DNA from 2 places in the Methylophilus sp. DMC14 genome. Region 1 is predicted to be linked to the other one. Evidence: riboswitches for the same ligand, from Rfam matches in the RefSeq annotation. Region 1 holds a riboswitch; the other holds the start of a gene.
The links. A riboswitch is a leader RNA that binds a small molecule or an ion and turns the genes downstream of it on or off. The one in region 1 is predicted to bind cobalamin.
Positions count from the first base shown of each region.

Region 2: linked by a shared signal. The riboswitch ahead of ACT53C_RS02050 (TonB-dependent receptor domain-containing protein) and the one ahead of nrdA (class 1a ribonucleoside-diphosphate reductase subunit alpha) in region 1 are both predicted to bind cobalamin.

Region 1 covers NZ_JBQUZA010000005.1:232,931-236,055, reverse strand. The annotation lists gene ACT53C_RS11755 (PepSY-associated TM helix domain-containing protein) at 1-665, shown strand, start outside; cobalamin riboswitch at 751-971, shown strand; gene nrdA (class 1a ribonucleoside-diphosphate reductase subunit alpha) at 1,150-3,125, shown strand, end outside.
Region 2 covers NZ_JBQUZA010000001.1:391,984-395,108, forward strand. The annotation lists gene ACT53C_RS02035 (DUF2237 family protein) at 1-276, shown strand, start outside; gene ACT53C_RS02040 (cell division protein ZapA) at 560-862, opposite strand; gene ACT53C_RS02045 (hypothetical protein) at 865-1,101, opposite strand; cobalamin riboswitch at 1,192-1,403, shown strand; gene ACT53C_RS02050 (TonB-dependent receptor domain-containing protein) at 1,555-3,125, shown strand, end outside.

The DNA.
Region 1 (3,125 bases):
AACCGGCCTGGCTGGTCAAATGGCAAGCTTCGACCACGCGTATCAACTTTGACCTGCACCGTGCAGTCGGGCTCTGGCTGTGCAGCGTGTTGCTGGTCTTTGCCTGGTCCAGCGTCATGTTCAACCTGCGCGAGCAGGTCTATCTGCCCATCATGACCAAGCTGATGCCGTTTGATTTGTCCTGGCGCAGCATCCCCAAATTGCCGCAACCGCTGACCAGCCTGCCCATGCCCTGGCCGCAGGCTCACCAGTTGGCGCAGCAAGCCATGCAAGGCTTTGCAAAAAATCATCACCTGCAGATTGATTATGAAGACCGTTTGCGTCTGGATCGCGAGCGCGGCGTGTACCAGTATTTTGTGCATAGCTCGGCCGATTTGCGGCAGGACCGGGGCAATACAGCCATTGCGATAGATGCCTATACCGGTGAAATCAAAGGCCACTGGCTGCCGACGCAAGACCAGTCCGGGAACACCTTTAGCAACTGGCTGGGTGCCTTGCATATGGGGCAGGTGTTTGGCATGCCCTACCGCATCTTTGTCTGTTGCACTGGCTTGTCACTGGTGCTGGTGACAGTCACGGGCGTGCTGATCTGGAGTCGAAAGCGCCAATCGAGTCGAGTGATTGAAACACTGCAACGCAAAAAATGGCACCGTTCGGGTGTCTGAAAAAATATATTCAGGCAAAACAATCACTTAGTGTCTCATAACAATATATTGTGTTTTTGTGTGTTGAAAATGCATATATATTGATTTATAGTCACGTCCATACGGTATACGGGCACTGATCAGTGCCTGTCTTTAAAAGGGAATCTGGTGCGCGATGGCGATGGCCATTGTCAAGCCAGAGCTGCCCCCGCAACTGTAATCAGCGAGTTGTTTGCTGCTTTGCGTGCCACTGAAGCGATTCGGGAAGGCCAAGGCAAACAATCATGACCTGAGAGCCAGGAGACCTGCCGTGATTTTTTCTTGTTAACGTTTGAGGCGGGGTGTCCTCGGCAGATGCAGTGAGTCCTGTACTGATTGCAAGTCTGGTCTTTAAACGGGTGCAGGTTTTTTCTTTGATTGCTCGACAACGGGCAGGCTATCGCCAGAAAAAATGCGCCCCGCAGCCAGTGCCGTGTCCCTTCCGCCGCCAGCACTGGGAGCCACCATGACACAATACGAATCCATGCAAGCCACTAAACGTGATGGCCGCAAGGAACCGATTAACCTCGACAAGATTCATCGCGTCATTGATTGGGCCGCACAAGGCCTCAATAATGTCTCGGTGTCACAAGTTGAATTGCGCTCCCATATCCAGTTTTATGATGGTATCCGCACCGACGATATCCATGAAACCATCATCAAATCTGCTGCCGACCTGATTTCGGAAGAAACCCCGGATTACCAGTACCTGGCTGCACGCCTGAATATTTTTCACCTGCGCAAAATTGCTTATGGCCAGTTTGAGCCACCGCATTTGTTTGACCATGTGACCAACCTGACCGCGCTGGGCAAATACGATCCGCACCTGCTCAAGGATTACAGCCGCGAAGAGTTTGATACGCTGAATGGCTATCTGGACCACTGGCGCGATATGAATTTCTCTTACGCCGCTGTCAAGCAGCTTGAGGGCAAATATCTGGTACAAAACCGCGTCACCAAAAAGATCTACGAGAGCCCGCAGTTCCTTTACATTCTGGTGGCGATGAGCCTGTTTGCCAACTACAAGGGCCAGGCACGCCTCGATTACATCAAGCGTTTTTATGATGCGGTGTCTACCTTCAAGATCTCACTGCCGACGCCAATTATGTCTGGCGTGCGGACGCCGACACGCCAGTTCAGCTCTTGCGTGCTGATTGAGTGTGACGACAGCCTGGACAGTATCAACGCCACCTCCAGCGCGATTGTGAAGTATGTGTCGCAGCGCGCCGGTATCGGCGTCAACGCGGGCCGTATCCGTGCGCTGGGCAGTGAAATCCGTGGTGGTGAAGCACAGCACACCGGCTGCCTGCCGTTCTACAAGTTGTTCCAGTCTGCGGTCAAATCCTGCTCACAGGGCGGCGTGCGCGGCGGGGCGGCGACGTTGTTCTACCCATTGTGGCACCTTGAGGTTGAATCCCTGCTGGTCCTCAAAAACAACCGCGGCGTGGAAGAAAACCGCGTGCGCCACCTCGACTACGGCGTGCAGATCAACCGCCTCATGTACCAGCGCCTGATCAAAGGTGAACAGATCACCTTGTTCTCGCCGCATGATGTGCCCGGTCTGTATGACGCGTTCTTTGCCGATCAGGATACCTTTGAGCGCCTCTACACCCAGTACGAAGCCGATGACAGCATCCGCAAGCGCAGCTTGCCTGCAGTAGACTTGTTCTCGCTCATGATGCAAGAGCGCGCCGGTACCGGCCGTATCTACATCCAGAACGTGGACCATTGCAACACACATAGCCCGTTTGATCCGGCCGTTGCACCGGTGCGCCAGTCCAACCTGTGTATGGAAATCGCACTGCCGACCAAGCCACTCAATGACATCAACGACACCGAAGGCGAAATTGCGCTGTGTACCCTGTCAGCATTTAACCTGGGCGCGCTGGAATCGCTGGACGAGCTCGAAGGTCTGGCCGACCTCGTGGTTCGTGCATTAGATGCCTTGCTCGAATACCAGGATTACCCAGTCAAAGCCGCGCTCAACGCCACCAATAAGCGCCGTTCATTGGGCGTGGGCGTGATCAATTATGCCTATTACCTGGCCAAAAACGGCACCAGCTATACTGACGATGCTGCGCTGGGCCTGACCCACCGTACCTTTGAGGCGATTCAGTACTATCTGCTAAAAGCGTCCGTACAACTGTCTCGCGAGTTTGGCGCGTGTGGTGCGTTTAACGAGACCACTTATGCCAAAGGCATTTTGCCGATTGATACCTACAAAAAAGACCTGGATGCCGTGTGCAACGAGCCGCTGCGTCTGGATTGGGAAAGCCTGCGCAAGGAAATCCAGAAAGATGGCTTGCGCAATTCCACGCTGACGGCGCTGATGCCTTCCGAGACTTCCAGCCAGATTGCCAATGCCACCAACGGCATTGAGCCACCGCGTGGCCTGGTCTCGGTCAAGCAATCCAAAGACGGCATCTTGCGCCAGGTGGTGCC
Region 2 (3,125 bases), on a different contig from region 1:
CACCACCCGGAAGATTTAGGTAAACATACCGTCTGCGCAGAAATGACAGATGAGTTTCTGGCGTTTTCGCAAGCGCAAGGCAATGACTTGTCCACCCCCAGACCAGACTATGCATTTCCCGGGCTCAAGGCTGGTGATCGGTGGTGCCTGTGTGCGAGAAGATGGCTGGAAGCCAGTGAAGCGGGTTATGCGCCGCCAGTGATTCTGGAGTCTTGCCACGAAAACTGCCTGGAAATCATTAGCCTGGCGGACCTGAAATACCACGCCTTGAGATAACAAGACAAAGGTACGAGAGGGGATGTGCTAAGGGGTTACCTGAGCCGCTAATCCTGAACCAAAAAAGTTCAGGTGGTAACAGCCTAAGGTACATTAGGTTCGCACGCCAAGGGCGTCTTAAAAGACCGCCCAACTTAGTGCGATCGCACCGCACCTGATGAGCCGAAACCTATAACAAAGACTAGTTCAAGGAATTTTGGACTCAGGCAACGCCTTAGCACACCACTTTTATGATACGTCATTTAATACTAATGACGGTTAAAATTTTGTGAAATGAAGCGGATTACAATAATTTGTGCTGGCCGGACAAAACATCATCGATCTGCTGCTGCATGGTAGAAATGCGCTTTTTCACATCGCCCACATCAACTCCGCCGCTACGCGTATTCAACAACTCATGGGTAATGTTCAGCGCGGCCATGATCGCAATGCGCTCCACACTCACCATCTTGCCCACATCACGAATTTCGCGCATTTTACCATCAAGGTAACCCACCGCTTGCAATAAACTGTCGCGCTCTTCGTCGGTACAGGTCACGCTAAACGCGCGGCCCATGATCTCGATATCAATCGGCTGCTTGGCCATGACTAACGACCTTCCTCAGGCAATGCCGACAACAAGCGCTCCAGCTGCACACTGGCTTGCGTCATGTTCAGCTTTAGAGATTGTGACTCCTGATGCAAACGCGTGACCTCCTGACGTAACTCCACGTTTTCGTCACGCAGCTGGCTGCACAAAGCAATCAGCTTCGTCACACGCTCTTCAAGACTTTTCAAATCGGCATCCATCAGCCCATTATCTTTTAAAAAAACGAGTGTGGTCAATAGCTAAGCGCATTTTTTCAAAGTAAATTAAGAATTTGAAGCCCCTCGCAAGACACCATGCAACTGGTCAAAGTCACTGCTTTAGACTAGAATGCCGAACAGTTGTCAGGTGCCTGCGTCTGCGTTCTTGCAGACAAGGGTGAAACTGGGAAACAGGTGCGCGAACCTCGTTCGCAATGCCTGTGCTGCCCCCGCAACGGTAAGCAAGTGCGGGTCTATCCACACGCCACTGAGTAAAAACTTGGGAAGGCGATAGACCAAAACTTGCCAGCCCGGAGACCGGCCTAGCAACTTAAATTAAGCATGGAAATACCGCGGGGTGACGGTTTCAGAAAATGACATTCTAAGATTCTTAAACGTCTACTTAGGCCTTTGGTTTTGTATTGGCCTATCCACCTTGCGTTTCCATTTTATGTCCCGCATGCGGGGTTGCATGCACTATCGGAAACAATCATGAATAAAAGAATTATTTTGGGACTCATCGCCCTCTCTCCTGCGCTTGCTCAAGCACAAGAAGTATTTTTACAAAACACGAATGAGGTTGCTTCACTGGCTTTGGATGAAATTAGCGTCACAGCTGCCAGAGTTCCTGTTTCTACTAAAACGGCTACTGGGGATATTACGATCATTACTCGCGATGAAATAGATCGCTTAAAAGGCAGCTCTCTACCCGACTTACTCAGACTGCAACCGGGCTTACAAATTTCAACCAGTGGTGGCATCGGGACTGCAAGTAGCGTCTTTTTACGGGGGACTAATCCGGAACAAGTCGTGATTTTAGTGGATGGCTTACGCATCAACTCTGTCACATTAGGTACAACCGCGATTGAAAATCTACCACTCGCTCTAATAGACAGAATAGAAATCTTGCGAGGCCCTGCTTCAAGTTTATATGGTGCAGATGCCATTGGCGGCGTGATTCAAATTTTTACTCGCCGGGAAAAGACTGATCAATCAAGGTTTTTTGGCAGTGTTGGCACGGGTAGTTATGATACCTACACGGGTAGCGCAGGATTTGGCAGCCGTTTTCGTGCCCTTCAATTTGGCGGGCAAGTAAATAGCTATGACACGCATGGCATATCTGCAAAGAAACACCCCCCGTTGGCGATTGATCGCGATCGAGACGGTTACCGTAATTTAAGTGGTTCAGCTTATGCAACTCTCGAGTTTGCTGAAGGGCACAGCCTCGATGTCCACCTCATGGAGTCTGATGGGCTGAATCACTTTGACAATGGATACAATAACTACTCAACCACGCACCAACAAGCTTATGGTACAACCCTCAAAAACCGGGTGACTGAGCATTGGAATAGCACCTTGAAATATGGCGTAGGCCGTGAGCGTTCGTTTAGCCTGAATAGTGCCACTAGCAACAGCAGGTTTGATTCCAAGCAGACTCAGATCACCTGGCAACATGACTACTCACTCAATGTTGGAACCTTGACGTTTGCCTACGATAGACTTGAACAAGAGGTAGACACTTTGTCCAATGGTGTTCCAAGTATTATTAATAGAACACGCAACGATGACGGCTTTCTGATGAGTTTTGTGGGCAACCATGCTGCACACAGCACACAGCTCTCGGTGCGTGAAGACCATAACAGCCAATATGGTAACTACGTCACAGGTGGGGTGGGTTATGGTTATACATTTTCACCCGCATGGAAAATCACTGCGCAATATGGCTCTGCTTTTAGAGCCCCTACCTTTAATCAATTGTATTTTCCAAGCTTTGGTGACCCATCACTAAAACCAGAAAAATCTGATAACTTCGAAACGAGCCTACGTTATCAAAGTACAGAGATTCAAGCCAAAATGACTGTATTTGAAAATCACATTCGCGACTTGATTCAGAACGTTGGCCCTGCCACTTCCGGATGTTCGTTTGCCGGATTCTGCCCTGTCAATGCTGGGAAAGTGGTCATTCAAGGCATCACCATGGAAGCCAGTGCCATGCTGGACGATCAATGGCAACTATCTGGCAACCTCACCGTTCAGTCACCGAGATCTGACGATACAGACAA